DNA from 4 places in the Enterocloster sp. HCN-30185 genome. Region 1 is predicted to be linked to each of the others. Evidence: predicted binding sites of a transcription regulator. Region 1 holds the regulator's gene; each other region holds the start of a gene.
The links. The regulator NrdR, encoded in region 1, represses ribonucleotide reductase genes. The targets are predictions, from matches to a motif close to CACAANATNTTGTG.
Positions count from the first base shown of each region.

Region 1 (4,333 bases):
ATGACGATTTGCGATCTCAAACAGAAAGAGGTCATAAATATAAAGGACTGCAAACGCCTGGGTTTCGTAGGAGATGTGGATTTTGATATGAAAACGGGATGCATGACCGCTTTGATCGTTCCGGGGCCCGGATGCATCTGCGGTTTTCTGGGGAGGGAAAAGGAGTATATCATTCCCTTTTGCGATATCTGCCAGGTCGGAAATGATATTATCCTGGTGGATGTGAAGGAAAAGAATGTAGAGGAAAAGGTAAAGTGTTAAACGACTGCCTGCCAGTGACGGGGGATCACTGGCAGGCAGTCGTTTTATGAGAAAAAGCTGTATGAAAAGCTTGTGCGGGCTTTTGACTTTGGAAGGGAGTGCCGGAGCTGTTGGGGGGGATGAACCGGCACTCTGTAAGGAAACACTGACTAAAAACTAACACATTTTTTGCTGAAAGGGAAGGGGAATTACTGAAAATGAAATATATTTACTATTATAGAAATACCCTATGTCTGCTACAGATTATTATGAAGAATATCCAGCACACATTTTAGCTCTCTGGCATCGATCTGTCCGGGAGCGGATGCCTGTCCTGCCAGACCAAAAGTAAGACAGGAGCCAAAGATTTCCCCCCAGACACGGCTGATGAGCCCTGTTCCCGCCATGGCCATGGTGACTACAGGACAGGTGAGCTGGCGTCGGGCTGTAACGGTAGCTGTAAGCAGCGTAAGCACATCTTCCGGACACCGGGGCATCACGGCGATTTTTGCAATATCGGCTCCCAGCTTTTCCATGTGGCGCAGCCGTGACAGGAGTTCTCCGCAGGAGGGGGTGGAGTAAAAGTCATGACTGGAAAAAATGGTTTTTACTCCTTTTTCTTTTGCAAGAGCTGTAAGCTCTGTAATGCTGTCCGGATCAGAGAAAAGTTCGATATCGATCAGATCGATACAGCCGGAGGCGATTGCCTCCATAGCCAGTGTTTTATATTGCTGAGGCGAGGCCTGGCGCTGTCCGCCTTCTTTTGTGGTACGGAAGGTGAAAATAAGAGGCGTATTTCCCAAATGTTTTCTGAGACGGGGAAGAAGACCAGTCAGCCGCCCTTCATTAAAAATATCATTCATGTAGTCTGTCCGCCATTCCACCAGATCCGCCGGATAGGAAGAGAGCGCTTTGATCTCCTCAAAAAGAGCTTCATCCGAAGCTCCCACAAGAGGAATACAGACCTTGGGAGTGCCTTCTCCCAGACGCAGATTTCTTACATATACACAATTCATTTTGATCCGCCTTTCACTGCAGTATAGTTTGTTTTTTTATTATAGCAAAAAAATTCCGATCCATCCAATGATTTTCATTGGTCTGGTTACAAAGTTCTTGCACTTGAGAAGTGTTTCGGTTAAAATAAATGCAAATAAAGACATAAATTGTCATCATTTTATATAAAGAAGGGAAGTGCAAGCCATATGAAATGCCCCTATTGTAATGAAGCAGATACGAAAGTAATTGATTCCCGTCCCGCAGACGATAACAGTTCCATCCGCAGACGCCGCCAGTGCGAGCGCTGCGGGAAGCGTTTTACAACCTATGAAAAACTGGAAACCATGCCCCTTATGGTGATTAAAAAGGATAATACCAGAGAGGCATATGACCGCTCCAAGATTGAAGCCGGTATCATCCACTCCTGCCATAAGCGCCCCGTATCTCCCCAGCAGATCGGAGTTATGATCGATGAGATTGAGAATCAGATTTTTAATCGGGAGGAGAGAGAGATATCTACTGCGGTGATCGGTGAACTGGTTATGGAAAAGCTTAAGCAGGTGGACGAGGTTGCATATGTGCGTTTTGCTTCCGTGTACAGAGAGTTTAAGGACGTGAGCACCTTTATGGAGGAGCTGGGAAAACTTCTCAAAAAATAGGAGAAAGGCAAAAGGATTATGTTTGAACCATTTTACCCTCAGGAAATTTGGGACTCCACATATGATATCCCCTTTGAAACCTGGAAGGACAGGGGGATTAAGGGCGTGATCTTTGATATTGACAATACGCTGGTGCCTCATGGCGCACCTGCCGATGAGAGAGCCATTGCTTTGTTTGAACATTTAAAAAAGCTGGGATTTAAAACCTGTCTTCTTTCTAATAATAAAGAAGCCAGAGTAAAGCCTTTTGCGTCGCAGGTGAAAAGTCCTTATATCCATAAGGGAGGAAAGCCCTCAAAGAGAGGGTATAAAAATGCCATGGCCTGTATGGGGACAGGGCCGAAGGAAACTCTCTTTGTGGGAGACCAGCTGTTTACGGACGTATATGGAGCAAACCGGGCAGGACTTAAAAGCATTCTTGTAAAGCCCATTGACCCTAAAGAGGAGATACAGATCGTGCTCAAACGGTATCTGGAACGGCCTGTGCTTTATTTTTACAGAAAAAGCCGTAAAAAGAACTTGAAAAACATGGACACATAGTATAAAATATAAAAGATTAGATATACAGGGGACCGCCAAAGGCAGGTCATGCCCTGGCGGGCGCTGGAGAGAAAAGCGTCCTGTACAAAGAACGTTAAGGAGGAATATCTTTATGATATCAGCAGGCGATTTTAGAAATGGAATTACACTGGAGATCGAAGGACAGGTAGTGCAGATCCTTGAGTTCCAGCACGTTAAACCAGGCAAGGGCGCTGCTTTCGTACGTACCAAGTTAAAAAATGTGATCAACGGCGGTGTGGTTGAGCGCACCTTCCGTCCAACTGAGAAATTCCCGGCAGCAAGAATTGACCGTGTAGATATGCAGTATCTGTATGCAGACGGCGATCTGTACAACTTTATGAACACAGAGAACTACGAGCAGCTGGCATTAAACCAGGATCTGATCGGCGATGCGTTAAAGTTCGTTAAGGAAAACGAGATCTGCAAGGTCTGCTCCTACAACGGCAACGTATTCTCTGTAGAGCCTCCTCTTTTTGTAGAGCTGGAGATCACAGATACAGAGCCGGGCTTTAAGGGCGATACAGCAACCGGTGCAAGCAAGCCTGCAACTGTAGAGACCGGCGCTGTTGTAAGCGTACCGCTGTTCGTAGAGATCGGCGACAGGATCAAGATCGATACAAGAACCGGCGAGTATCTGTCCCGTGTATAATTCATTTGTATGTGAGAAAATGTAGGATTGCTCCGGCTTCACTGCCGGGGCAGTTTTGCATCTATAAGAAGTGCAGAAAAGGAGAAACGTGGAGTGAAGAAAATTCTGGATCTGATGGAGCAGAAGCTTAAGGCGGCCTTTACAGCCTGCGGCTATGAGGATAAATTTGCCAAGGTGGTTTTGTCCAACCGGCCGGATCTGTGCGAGTACCAGTGCAACGGAGCCATGGCAGCAGCCAAGGCGTATAAAACCAAGCCGATTGATATTGCAAATGCGGTAGTGGAAAAATTGACAGCAGAAAGGGAGCAGCCCATGTTTGGCGAAGCAGTGGCTGTGATGCCTGGTTTTATCAATCTGAAGCTGTCAGAGGCGTTTCTGGCAGATTATATGAAGGGTATGGCAGAGGCGGACAAGCTGGGACTGGAAGAACCTGAAAAGAAGGAAACGATCATCGTGGATTACGGCGGCGCCAATGTGGCAAAGCCCCTTCATGTGGGCCATCTGCGTTCTGCTATTATCGGAGAGAGCATCAAGCGCATGGGCCGTTTTATGGGATATGAGATGATCGGTGATGTTCATCTGGGCGACTGGGGACTGCAGATGGGTCTGATCATCGAAGAATTAAGGGACAGAAAACCGGAACTGGTATACTTTGATGAATCCTATACGGGTGAGTATCCCACAGAGGCTCCCTTTACCATCAGTGAGCTGGAGGAGATTTATCCGGCAGCCAGCGCCAAATCAAAGGTGGATGAAGCGTTTAAGGAGAGAGCTCATCAGGCGACCTTAAAGCTTCAGAAGGGATATAAGCCCTTCAGAGCCATCTGGGATCACATTCTGGCTGTATCTGTGGCAGACCTTAAGAAGAATTACTCTAATTTAAATGTAGATTTCGATCTCTGGAAGGGCGAAAGCGACGCAGAGCCATATATTGACCATATGGTGCAGATGCTCATTGACAAAGGACTGGCCTATGAAAGCCAGGGCGCCCTGGTTGTGGATGTGGCCCAAGAGGGCGATACTAAGGAGATTCCTCCCTGTCTGATCCGTAAATCAGACGGAGCTTCCCTTTATGCTACCTCTGATCTTGCCACGATCGTTGAGAGGGAACAGGATTTTAAACCAGACCGCTATATTTATGTAGTAGATAAGCGCCAGGCTATGCATTTTGAGCAGGTATTCCGGGTGTCCAGAAAGGCAGAAATCGTAAAGCCGGATACAAAGATGA
Region 1 covers NZ_JBBKBT010000002.1:98,627-102,959, forward strand. The annotation lists gene WKT10_RS02775 (PRC-barrel domain-containing protein) at 1-261, shown strand; gene aroD (type I 3-dehydroquinate dehydratase) at 498-1,256, opposite strand; gene nrdR (transcriptional regulator NrdR) at 1,443-1,895, shown strand; gene WKT10_RS02790 (YqeG family HAD IIIA-type phosphatase) at 1,914-2,435, shown strand; gene efp (elongation factor P) at 2,548-3,105, shown strand; gene argS (arginine--tRNA ligase) at 3,199-4,333, shown strand, end outside.

Region 2 (4,333 bases), on a different contig from region 1:
CATATGATCCAGAACCTCTCTGGTAAACCTCTGGCACTCCGGCTGGGTCATATCCTTCCGGATCCAGCGTGCATTCAGCCCTGCTTCATTCATGCCGATGAGGCCGATGGTGGAAAAATGATTTTCAAAAGTGCCAAGATACCGTTTCGTATAGGGGTACAATCCCTGCTCCAGAAGCTTTGTGATCACTTCCCGCTTGGTCTTTAAGGATCTGGCGCTGATATCCATCATCCGGTCCAGACGGCGGTAAAAATCCGCCTCATCTTCTGCCAGATACGCAATTCTCGGAATATTGATCGTCACCACGCCCACAGAACCTGTACTTTCTCCTGAGCCGAAAAATCCTCCCGTCTTGCGCCGCAGCTCCCTCAAATCCAGACGCAGACGGCAACACATACTGCGCACATCGCTCGGCTGCATATCACTGTTAATGTAATTGGAAAAATATGGAGTTCCGTATTTGGAAGTCATCTCAAAAAGCAGGCGATTGTTCTCCGTATCAGACCAGTCAAAAACCTTTGTAATGGAATAGGTGGGAATAGGATACTGGAAGCCCCGTCCATTGGCATCTCCCTCGATCATGGTTTCAATAAAGGCCCGGTTTACCATGTCCATCTCTGCCTTACAGTCCTTATATTTAAAATCCATCTCCCGGCCGCCTACAATGGCATTCATCTCTGCCATATCATCGGGAACGGTCCAGTCCAGAGTGATGTTGGAAAAAGGCGCCTGCGTTCCCCAGCGGCTGGGGGTATTTACTCCGTAAATAAAGGATTCAATACACTTTTTTACCTCCCCGTAGGACAGATGGTCTGCTTTTACAAAGGGAGCCAGATAGGTATCAAAGGAGGAAAACGCCTGAGCGCCTGCCCACTCGTTCTGCATGATTCCCAAAAAATTTACCATCTGGTTGCACAGAACGGACAAATGCTTTGCAGGAGCCGAGGTGATCTTTCCCGGAATCCCCCCCAGTCCCTCCATCAGAAGCTGCTTTAAAGACCAGCCGGCACAGTAGCCTGTGAGCATGGAAAGATCATGGATATGGATATCCGCATTTCTGTGGGCATCTGCAATCTCCTGATCATAGATCTCGCTGAGCCAGTAGTTTGCCGTCACCGCGCCGGAATTACTCAGGATCAGGCCGCCTACGGAATAGGTCACTGTGGAATTTTCCTTTACACGCCAGTCCTCCACCTTTACATAGCTGTTTACCACGTCCTTATAGTTCAGCAGAGCGCTGTTCATGCTGCGGATCTTCTCCCGCTGCTTCCTGTAAAGAATATAAGCCTTTGCTACATCCGTGTAGCCGGTCTGCTCCAGCACATGCTCCACGCTGTCCTGGATCTCCTCCACAGAAATGCTTCCATCCTTCATCCTGGGCTGAAAATCAGCCGTCACGCGCAGGGAAAGCAGTTCTAAAATCTCATCATTAAACTCATTCCCCGTTGCCCTAAATGCCTTTTTAATTGCCTCCGTTATCTTTTTCAGACAAAACTCAGCGGTTTCCCCATCCCTCTTTACCACCTGGATCATACCTCAAAACTCCTTTCAACATTCCAAATACAAGCTACCACACTTAAACCGAAATGTATTTTTCATTATAGCAGAGGAACACAAAAAACACAACATCTATGCCATATGTTATATATTAAACAAGATGTTGTGTTTTATTATATTTTCTAATACTGCCACTGATGGTATGTTTAATCCCGGTACAGCCCTTCAAAAAGCTCTGCGGGCACATAGGCCTTTACTGCAATGCCCTGCTCCGTATACTCCTCGGACAAAAGCTGTCCGTAGGCGCGTATGGTCTGGATCTTTCCCGCACCGCTGTAGGGATATACCTTTTCCAGATAAACCCGGCTGCTGCGGATAATGCCCCCAAGAATCTGCTCCAGATTCTTTAACCCGTCTCCTGTCTTAGCGGAAATCCTCACCTGATAGTCTGAGGAAAAATCTCTGGGAAGCAGCTCCGTCTCCTTTCCCTCCAAACGGTCAATCTTATTAAACACCGTCACCACGGTCTTATCCACAATCTCAAGTTCTCTTAAGGTTTCCTTTACCACATGCATCTGCATATCCATCTGGGGATTGGAGCAGTCCACCACATGGAGGATCACATCGCTGTAGCGGGCCTCCTCCAGGGTACTCTTAAAGGCATCGATCAGATGATGGGGCAGCTTACGGATAAATCCTACCGTATCCGTCAAAAGGATCTGCTGTCCATCTGCCATTACAAAGGCCCTTGTAGTGGGATCCAGAGTCGCAAAAAGCTTGTTTTCCGCCAGGATCCCTGCTCCTGTCAGCCGGTTTAACAGAGTGGATTTTCCCGCATTGGTATATCCCACAATGGCTGCTGTCAGGCTGTAATTTTTCTCCCTGTGCTGCCTTGTGACCTCTCTATGGCGCTTTACATCCTCCAGCTCCCGCTTTAACTGGCCAATCCGCTGGTGGATCAGACGGCGGTCTGTCTCCAGCTTTTTCTCTCCCGGTCCCCTGGTTCCGATACCGCCGCCCAGACGTGAAAGAGAATTTCTCATGCCTACCAGACGGATGGCCCGGTAACGCAGCTGCGCCAGTTCCACCTGGATCTTTCCTTCTCTTGTATGAGCCCTGGAGGCAAAAATATCCAGGATCACCATGGTGCGGTCCATGACCTTTGTATCCAGCGCATCTTCCAGATTGCGCAGCTGGGCCGGGGAAAGCTCATCATCACAGATGACACCCGTTGCCCCCGTGTCAGCCAGGAGCTCTCGAATCTCTAAAATCTTCCCTTTTCCCAGATAGGTCCCAGGATGAACAGCTTCACGGTTCTGAACGATCCTTGCAATGGGGACTGCTCCCGCAGTCTGAGCCAGTTCTTCCAGTTCATCCAGAGAAGCTGACGTCTCCCTCTCATCGCCCACATTTACAGCGATCAGGATCACCCGCTCCTCCAGTTCCTTTAAATCAATCAGTTCTGCCATATATCTCCCTACCGTATCCTGGTATTTAAAAAGTCAATCTCATGCTGCGCCGCCTCATCCGGCCCAAATACCTGGATATATGTTTCAAAACGGCTTTTGGCCTCTTCATAGTTCTGCATATACTCACAGACAGCCGCCTGGTAAAACGCCAGCTTCTTAAGAAGCTGCCAGTCTGCCTGATTTTCCTCTGTGATTGCTGCCGCTGCCTGATCCAGGCTGGCTCCCGTACCTGCCTTATAACTGGTGATCAGCCGGTCATATCCCTGATAAAACGAATCAGCAGCTCCTTCGTAGTCCTCTTCAGCCATCTGGTATAAGCCCATCTGGCAGCGAACCCTGCTTTCAAATCTCCCATCTCCTCCTGTCGTTCTTAAGGCCTCTTCATATAATACCTTGGCGCCCTCATGGTCTCCTGCCTCCATACAGGCTTCTCCTGCTGCCAAAAGAGCCTGTTCATAACCAGGGGATGTTTTTCCTTTTTCTTCCATCCCCAGAGCCTCTCTGTATAAAGCCACTGCCTGATCCTTATTCCCCAGACGGCTCTCGCAAAAGCTCTTCATATACCGCCCGGAAATGGGATCTCCTCCCTGTTCCAGGATCAGATCCCAGCTGTGTTTTGCTGCCTCAAAATCATCCAGCATCATCTCTGCCTCGGCCCGATAAGAAAGAACGTCGATATTAAAGGTTTTGCTTTTATCTCCCGCCGCTGCTAAGGCCTCATCAAACGCAGAAACGGCGCCGCCTGCATCTCCTCCCCTTAAAAGCTCAATACCCTGAGCTCTGAGCTTCTTTTTCTTTGAAAAATGAAAGGAGCCTGCCAGACGGCTTACGCCAAAGGCGATTCCTCCTGTGAGAATAAGGCAGAACGCTGCTGTGAGAATCCGTTTCATCAGGCGCTTTCTCCTTCTCCGCCTGGGGTTTCCCCCATTTCTCCGGCCGGATGAAGAGCCGGCCCTTACCGGCCGCCGGCCTGCATCACCGGGACGGCCTGCTCCCAGCGGACGGCTCCCCCCTGGATAGGAGCTTCTTCTCCTGCTGCCTTCCATGATCAGTTCCTTCCTTTATCTGTGCTTCCAAAGCCGCCATTTCTCTGTCCGCTGCTGGCATCATCTAAGGTGATGCCGAAGGGCAGGAAAATACCCTGGACAACGCCTGCGCCCTTTGGCAGTTCCAGCGTTTTATCTTCATTGGAATCATTCGTTATCTTAATAAACATATGGCCTTCATTATCTGAGTAAAAATAATCGCTGTCAATAATACCTACCGTATTATTAAGCTGCAGGCGGTACTTAAATCCCAGGCTGCTTCTTGGAAATAAAGCCAGCACCCAGCCCTCATCAATTTCTGCCCGGATGCCTGTAGGGATC
Region 2 covers NZ_JBBKBT010000006.1:50,071-54,403, reverse strand. The annotation lists gene WKT10_RS08650 (ribonucleoside triphosphate reductase) at 1-1,533, opposite strand, end outside; gene hflX (GTPase HflX) at 1,704-2,966, opposite strand; gene WKT10_RS08640 (tetratricopeptide repeat protein) at 2,975-4,012, opposite strand; gene WKT10_RS08635 (deoxyuridine 5'-triphosphate nucleotidohydrolase) at 4,015-4,333, opposite strand, start outside.
Region 2: a site for NrdR is predicted at 1,652-1,665, ahead of WKT10_RS08650 (ribonucleoside triphosphate reductase). Genes of this name have one in related genera too.

Region 3 (4,333 bases), on a different contig from region 1:
CAAACATATGGTTCTGATCCTGATTTCCGCAGTTGGGGCACTCCCAGATAAGCTTTCCGGATTCATCCTCCTTGATTGCCATTTCTCCGTCATAGCCGCAGCATTCGCAGTAATCGCTCTTCGTATTCAGCTCCGCATACATGATGTTATTATAAATAAACTTCATCACAGATAAAACAGCCGGAATGTTGTTCTGCATATTTGGGACTTCCACATAGCTTACCGCACCGCCCGGCGACAGCTTTTGGAACTCTGCCTCAAATTTCAGCTTGCTGAAGGCATCAATCTGCTCCGACACATGGACATGATAGCTGTTTGTAATATAATTTTTATCCGTTACGCCCGGAATGATTCCGAAACGCTTCTGGAGGCACTTAGAAAACTTATAGGTCGTGGATTCCATAGGCGTACCGTATACGGAATAGCTGATATGCTCTGCCTCCTTCCACTCCCTGCACTTGTCATTGAGACGCTTCATTACCTTCAGTGCAAAGGGTCTGGCCTCCGGATCGGTATGGGACTTGCCCAGCATCCTCATACACATTTCATACAGGCCCGCATAGCCCAGAGAAATGGTAGAATAGCCGTCAAAGAGCAGACGGTCAATCTTTTCTCCCTTTTTCAGGCGGGCCAGAGCGCCGTTCTGCCAGAGAATCGGCGCCACATCGGAAATCGTGCCCAGCAGGCGCTCATGACGGCATCTGAGGGCTCTGTGGCACAGCTCCAGACGTTCATCCAGAATCTTCCAGAATTCATCCATATCGCCCTCGCTGGAACAGGCCACATCTACCAGATTGATCGTCACTACGCCCTGATTAAAACGGCCGTAGTATTTGTGGCTTCCGTCTGCATTTCTCTGGGAATCCTCAACGGTCAAAAAGGAACGGCAGCCCATGCAGGGGTATACATCCCCCTGTTTTAATTCCTTCATGATTTTTGCAGAAATATAGTCCGGAACCATCCGCTTGGCCGTACATTTTGCAGCCAGCTCTGTGAGTCCCCAGTATTTGGATTCCTCTGAAATGTTATCCTCATCCAGCACATAGATCAGCTTAGGGAATGCAGGCGTAATCCAGACGCCCTTTTCATTTTTCACACCCTGCATCCTCTGTACCAGAACCTCTTCGATGATCATGGCGAGGTCATCCCTTGTCTGTCCCTCAGGCACCTCATCCAGATACATAAATACGGTTACAAAGGGAGCCTGTCCATTACAGGTCATCAGGGTAATGAGCTGGTACTGAATGGTCTGGATTCCGCTGCGTACCTCATCTCTCAGCCTGCGCTCCGTTACCTTTGAGATAATTGCCTCATCTAAGGATTCTCCGCACTCTTTGCGCTCCTCAATCACATTTTTACGGATCTTCTGACGGCTGATATCCACAAAGGGAGCCAGATGGGCCAGCGTAAAGGACTGGCCGCCGTACTGGTTGCTGGCAACCTGGGCAACGATCTGTGTGGTTACATTGCAGGCCGTAAAAAAGCTGTGAGGCTTTTCGATCAGCGTTTCACTGATAACCGTGCCGTTCTGAAGCATATCCTCCAGATTGATAAGGTCACAGTTGTGCTCCCTCTGTGCAAAATAATCCGTATCATGGAAATGGATAATGCCCTCCTCATGGGCTCTCACGATCTCCTCCGGCAGCAGCACACGGCGGGATAAATCCTTGCTCACCTCTCCTGCCATATAATCTCTCTGAGTGGAATTGATAACCGGATTCTTATTGGAGTTCTCCTGATTGACCTCTTCATTGATATTGTCTAACAGGGACAGGATCCCGTTATCTGTAGTGTTGGACTTACGGGTCAGCTCTCTCTTATAGCGGTAGCGTACATACTTCTGTGCCACCTCATAGCCTCTCATGGCCATGATCCCGGTTTCCACCATATCCTGAATATCCTCTACATTCACTGCATGAGTGGATTCATTCACCTTATTTGCAATATTATCTGCAATGGCGATAATCTGATAGTCATTCATCTGATGAAGCCGGTCTACCTCTTCGTTTGCTTTGTGAACCGCATTTATGATCTTCTGGGAATTAAAGTCTACCTCTTCCCCATTTCTCTTAATCACATTTGTCTTAACGTCAACACTCATCCCGATCCCTCGCTTATATCTGTCATTTTATCTCATAATAATAAGCACCCCCGGTTTATTCCTTTCTCATCTGGAAAAACCACTAGATATAGTGCCGTGTACTATACTACTACAAAATCATGTGAAATGAAAGAGGAATATTGGAAAATATTAAATTCAGACAACAGCCGTTTTTCTCCCTAATAAATTGCCAAAAGCGCTACCAGACCATCCTTTCATGGCGGCAGCGCCCGATTTTTCCTTATTCACACAGCGAAAGCGGTTTTCTGAAAATAAAATGGCCGTCTCCCTGTTTTCCCAAAAAATGGTTATCTTTTACAATTATATTTCCCCTCTGCATTACCAATTCAATGGAACCTCTTATCTTCATTCCTTCATAGGCAGTATAGTCCACTGCACTGTGCATATGGCTGTGAGTCAGCACCCATTCCTTTGAAGGGTCTAAAATCAGCAGGTCACCATCCGCTCCGGGCTGCAGGCAGCCTTTTTTCGGATACAGGCCGTAGATTCTTGAAGGCTGTGTACAGGCAATTTCCACCAGCTTTTCCAGACTGATCTTTCCCGTCATAACACCCTCGGAAAACAGAAGGATCATGCGTTCTTCCACTCCCGGCGCTCCATTGGGGCATTTGGTAAAGTCATCCTTTCCAAGCTGCTTTTCCTTTCTGTAATTAAACGGACAGTGATCCGTAGCCACTGCTTGGATCTCACCCTCTGCAATGCCCTTCCACAGTGCTTCACAGTCCTCCTTTGTGCGCAGAGGCGGTGACATTATATATTTTAATCCATCCTCATCCAGATACCGCTCCTCTGTCAGAACCAGGTACTGTGTACAGGTCTCCACAAAAATGTTTTTCTGTCCCTCTGCTCTGGCCTCTTTTACTGCCTCCAGACTTTCCTTACAGGATAAGTGGACAATATACACCGGCGCATCTCCAGCCAGCTTTGCCAGGTAAAGCACCCGGCGCACTGCCTCTGCCTCTGCCAGATTGGGGCGGCTCTTGGCGTGGTAAATGGGTGCCGTATTGCCCTCTGATACCAGCTTTCCTCTTAAGAACTGCACAACCGCATGGTTTTCACAGTGAAATGCAGTCACGCCCCCCAGCTGCTTCATTTTCTTTAATACCTGAAGCACTCCGTCGTCATCAATCTTAAAATCATAGGTCAGATATACCTTTACGCTGGGAACACCGTCCTTCATCATGTCCTCTAACTCGTTCAGGATCTCTTCGTTCACATGCTGGCAGGTACCGTGAAACCCATAGTCGATCACTGCCTTATGATCTGCCAGCCCGTGATATTCATTCAGCTGATGATGAAGAGGGCAGCCGGCCGGCCCAAAGGCCATATGATCCACAATAGAGGTGGTGCCTCCGCAGGCTGCAGCTACGGTGCCATCGTAAAAATCATCCACAGCCCGGCTGGATCCGGCTAAAAGGTCCATATGGGTATGAACATCTACGCCTCCGGGAAGCACATATTTTCCCGCCGCGTCAATCACCTGGGCTTCTTCTTCCGACGCCGGCTCTAAATGGGTGCCAATCTGTGAAATAACTCCGTTTTCTATGCAGAGATCGCCCTGATACTGCCCCGTTTCTGATACAATCGTTCCATTTTTAACAAAAACCTTCATCTGTAACTCCTCCGTGTTTTCATTCATAGGAATATTATACCAAACCACAGGCCCGTGGGCTAGTCCCAAGTACTTTGAGTTTTTACATTTCACACTAAGCTTCTTCTGATGTTCTTCAGAAATCCACCGGTTCATAATCCTGAAGCTTTGCCAGAAACCCCCGTTTTTCCAGCTCCTCCTGTATCATATCCAGAATCTCCTCACGCTCGGCAGAAATGGTGTGATAATGGTAATTCGATGTGAGCTTCATCAGCTGAGTGGATTTTCCCTCAGAAATATCCTGCAGATACCGCTTTACATCCATTCTGGATTTGATATTCATATCTGCCCGGATGACACCGTAAACCTTGTGGTATACGAATACATCCTCCACCTTCCCGCCAAAGTCCACATACAGATTCAGTTCCTCTTCAACCTGCTTCTCCGTATGGATCACCTTAAATACGCGGCTGCAGCTGTGCTCCTCTGCCATCACATATCCGCGGTTCGTAGAGAGGATTTCCACTCCATTGGCACGCAGAAGCGCCATATCCTGCACAATTACCTGACGGCTCACATGAAGGATTCTGGCCAGCTCCACCCCCGGAACCGGTTTTTCG
Region 3 covers NZ_JBBKBT010000005.1:201,740-206,072, forward strand. The annotation lists gene nrdD (anaerobic ribonucleoside-triphosphate reductase) at 1-2,101, opposite strand, end outside; gene hydA (dihydropyrimidinase) at 2,343-3,734, opposite strand; gene WKT10_RS08325 (transcription repressor NadR) at 3,850-4,333, opposite strand, start outside.
Region 3: a site for NrdR is predicted at 2,182-2,195, ahead of nrdD (anaerobic ribonucleoside-triphosphate reductase). Genes of this name have one in related genera too.

Region 4 (4,333 bases), on a different contig from region 1:
CGCTGATTGTGCTGATTTTGGCAACAGGGATTTATCTGACGGTACGTCTGAAGGGGATGCAGATCCGAAAACTTCCCGCTGCTCTGCGCTACATGGTTCAGAATGAAGAAGAGGGAAGCGGAGAGGTTACCAGCTTTGGAGCTCTTTGTACTGCCATGTCAGCAACGATCGGAACGGGAAATATTGTAGGTGTAGCGACCGCCATTGTGGCTGGTGGACCGGGCGCTTTATTCTGGATGTGGATTGCCGCTTTATTTGGAATGGCAACCAAATATGCAGAGGGTGTTCTGGCAATCTGCTATCGAAGTGTAGACAAAGAAACCGGTCATGTTTTGGGAGGTCCCTTTTACTATATCGAAAACGGAATGGGAAAGAAATGGAGATGGCTGGGAAAAATATTTGCTTTTTTTGGCGCCGGTGTCGGTCTTCTGGGAATCGGAACCTTTACTCAGGTTAATGGCATTACTTCTGCAGTAGGAGATTTTTTTGATAGTCAGAAAGCCTGTACAGTGGCGCTGTTTGGAAGAGAGTATACGGTGGCCGTGCTGATCGCCGGACTGATTTTGACAATTTGTGTTGCACTGGTGGTTTTGGGTGGATTGGAGCGTATTGCTACCGTTTCCCAGATTATCGTGCCGTTTATGGCTGTCTTTTATGTGGCTGCATGCATTACGATTTTATGTGTAAATGCACAAAGAGTTCCTATAGCATTTAAGATGATACTGGAAAGCGCCTTTGGGCTTCGGCCGGCAGCAGGAGGCGCTTTGGGAAGCATTCTTCTTGCAATGCAGAAGGGAATCGCAAGAGGCATTTTTTCAAATGAGGCAGGATTGGGAAGCGCTCCCATTGCTGCTGCAGCAGCCCGTACCAGAGAACCGGTTCGTCAGGGACTGGTTTCGATGACGGGAACCTTTATAGATACGATTATAATCTGTACCATGACAGGTCTTTCAATTGTGCTGACCGGAGCCTATGAGACAGGTCTGGAGGGGGTTGCAGTAACCACTTATGCCTTTAATCACGGGCTTCCTCTGCCCGCCTGGGCCAGTTCCTTTCTTCTGATGGCGTGCCTGATTTTCTTTGCATTTACAACTATTATAGGATGGAATTATTATGGGGAACGCTGTCTGGAGTATTTGTCAGGAGGAAGCAGACGTGCAGTAATGACGTATCGTTTCTTATATATCCTTGCTATTTTTATCGGGCCGTTTATGACGGTTGAGGCGGTCTGGACGATTGCCGATATCTTTAATGCGCTGATGGCAATTCCCAATCTGATTGCGGTACTTGCCCTCAGCGGAGTTGTTGCAGCAGAAACGGGAGATTACTGGAAACGAATGAAAAAATAAGATTGAAGTCTGATTTTAATACGCCTATTGACGGAGCCTTGTATCCATGGTAAGATAGCATCACCAATTAAGACACAATACATAGTGTGCTGACAAAAAAGATAAAACACAATATATAGTATATAATGTAATCGTTCTATTGAGAGGTGACGTATGGATCTAACCAGAGTAAAGGTAGTAAAAAAAGACGGAACAAAAGAGGATTTTAACGTTCAGAAGGTGATTTCCGCCATCAGCAAGTCCGCTGAGAGGGCCATGATCACATTTTCAAAGGCAGAACTGAATTTTATCTGCGAATTTGTAGAAGAGAAGGTTCAGGAGCTGGATCAGGAGCTGATCCCAATTCCCCAGATGCACAATATTGTAGAAGGCGCTCTTGAAAAGGTAAATCCTCTGGTGGCAAAGAGCTATCGGGATTACAGAAACTATAAGCAGGATTTTGTCCGGATGCTGGATGATGTGTATAAGAAGAGCCAGTCTATTATGTACATCGGTGATAAGGAGAACAGCAATACGGACAGCGCCCTGGTATCTACGAAGCGCAGCCTGATTTTTAATGAATTAAATAAATCCCTGTATCAGAAGTTTTTTATGACCGTGGAGGAGCTTCAGGCCTGCCGAGAGGGGTATATTTACATCCATGATATGTCTGCCAGACGCGACACCATGAACTGCTGTCTGTTTGATGTAAAGGCGGTTCTGACCGGGGGCTTTGAGATGGGAAATCTCTGGTATAACGAGCCGAAAACGTTGGATGTGGCCTTTGATGTGATCGGGGATATTGTCTTAAGTGCGGCCAGCCAGCAGTACGGAGGTTTTACGGTTCCCAGCGTGGAGGAGATCCTGGCGCCCTATGCGGAAAAGTCTTATGAAAAGTACATTGAAAAATATCTGGATCTGGGTCTTGCAGCGGACAAGGCCAAAGAGGTGGCCTGGAAGGATGTACAGAGGGATATGGAGCAGGGCTTTCAGGGATGGGAGTACAAGTTTAACTCCGTTTCTTCCAGCCGGGGAGATTACCCCTTTATCACCATGACAGCAGGCACGGGAACGAGCCGTTTTGCCAAGATGGCGACTATGACCATGCTCAATGTGCGCAAGGGCGGACAGGGAAAGAAGGATCATAAAAAGCCTGTGCTTTTCCCGAAGATCGTATTCCTTTATGATGAGGCTCTTCACGGGCCGGGAGGCGAGCTGGAGGATGTGTTTGAGGCAGGGATCGACTGCTCCAGCAAGACCATGTATCCCGACTGGCTGTCCCTGACGGGAAAGGGGTATATCGCCAGTATGTATAAGCGCTATGGCAAAATCATTTCCCCTATGGGCTGCCGTGCCTTTTTATCCCCCTGGTATGAGCGGGGCGGAATGTATCCGGCAGATGATAAGGACTCTCCCGTATTTGTGGGACGGTTTAATATCGGCGTAGTCAGCCTTCACCTTCCTATGATCCTTGCAAAGGCAAGACAGGAGAGCCGGGATTTCTACGAGGTGCTGGACTACTATCTGGAGCTGATCCGCAAGATCCATATCCGCACCTACGCTTACCTGGGCGAGCTGAAGGCATCTACCAATCCGCTGGCCTACTGTGAAGGCGGTTTTTACGGCGGTCATCTGGGCCTGCATGATAAGATCAAGCCCCTTCTTAAAACTGCCACAGCATCCTTTGGCATCACAGCCTTTAATGAGCTTCAGCAGCTGTATAACAAAAAGTCTCTGGTAGAAGATGGACAGTTTGCGCTGGAGGTTCTGGAGCATATCAATAAAAAGATTGAGGAATTTAAGGAAGAGGATGGCAATCTGTATGCCATTTATGCGACTCCGGCGGAAAATCTCTGCGGCCTTCAGGTAAAGCAGTTCCGTGAAAAGTACGGCATCATTGAAAATGTGTCGGACAGGGAGTATGTGAGCAACGGCTTCCATTGTCATGTGACAGAGGACATTACGCCGATTGAAAAGCAGGATCTGGAGTACCGTTTCTGGGAACTGAGCAACGGAGGAAAGATCCAGTATGTGAAATACCCCATCAGCTACAATAAAGAAGCCATCCGTACTCTGGTGCGCCGGGCGATGAAGATGGGCTTTTATGAGGGAGTAAATCTGTCGCTGGCTTACTGTGACGACTGCGGCCATGAGGAACTGGAGATGGATGTGTGTCCTGTCTGCGGCAGCCGCAACCTGACAAAGATTGACCGTATGAACGGTTACCTGAGTTATTCGAGAGTAAAGGGAGATACCCGTTTGAATGAAGCCAAGATGGCTGAAATAGCAGAGAGAAAGAGCATGTAAGAGAAATGAGCAAAAAGGCCGTCGGTATCTGATGCGTTCATCAGACCGGCGGCCTTTTATGGCTCAGACTGGGATTTAGCCAGTAACCCTTCTATATATCCTTCTGCCTTTTTCTTATCTCCCGGACTTAACCGGTCAAACAGTTCCAGAAAAGCCTTTTGCTGCTCTGTGATTGTAGCGGCGGAGCCGTCCGTACTGTAAAACTGGGAAATGGTAATGCCCATGGCCTCGCAGATATGGCGTATGGTGGGGACACTGGGGATGGAAGTGCGGCGGAAAAGATTTCCTATGCTGTTTGGAGAAACGTCCATTTCCTTTGCAAGGCGGTAATGGCTCCAGCCTCTGATGCGGCAGAGTTCTTCAATACGTTCCAGCTCAAAACTCATTGTAGTCATATCAGAAGAGACATCCTTAGAGGATCATCTGCTTCTGCCTCCTGTCGTGCTGTCATTTTCGTGCTTTGTATTATTGTATCCCACAGTTATAAAAAACATCAGGCTGAAATAGAGTGCATGATTTATGCACGAAATAGTGTACAAATGAATAAAAATTACCTTATGCGCAGAAATATACAGTTAGAATCTGCGGATGAAAGGATCTTTAAGCGCTTCTTCTTTGGGAGAGTCGGGGCGGTAGCCAAGGAGGCTGTTTGGGTCTGTTTCAAAGAATTCACACAGGCCTTTCAGTTCAATGTCAGT
Region 4 covers NZ_JBBKBT010000006.1:43,844-48,176, forward strand. The annotation lists gene WKT10_RS08605 (alanine/glycine:cation symporter family protein) at 1-1,349, shown strand, start outside; gene nrdD (anaerobic ribonucleoside-triphosphate reductase) at 1,503-3,635, shown strand; gene WKT10_RS08615 (helix-turn-helix domain-containing protein) at 3,692-4,021, opposite strand; gene WKT10_RS08620 (helix-turn-helix domain-containing protein) at 4,211-4,333, opposite strand, start outside.
Region 4: a site for NrdR is predicted at 1,457-1,470, ahead of nrdD (anaerobic ribonucleoside-triphosphate reductase). Genes of this name have one in related genera too.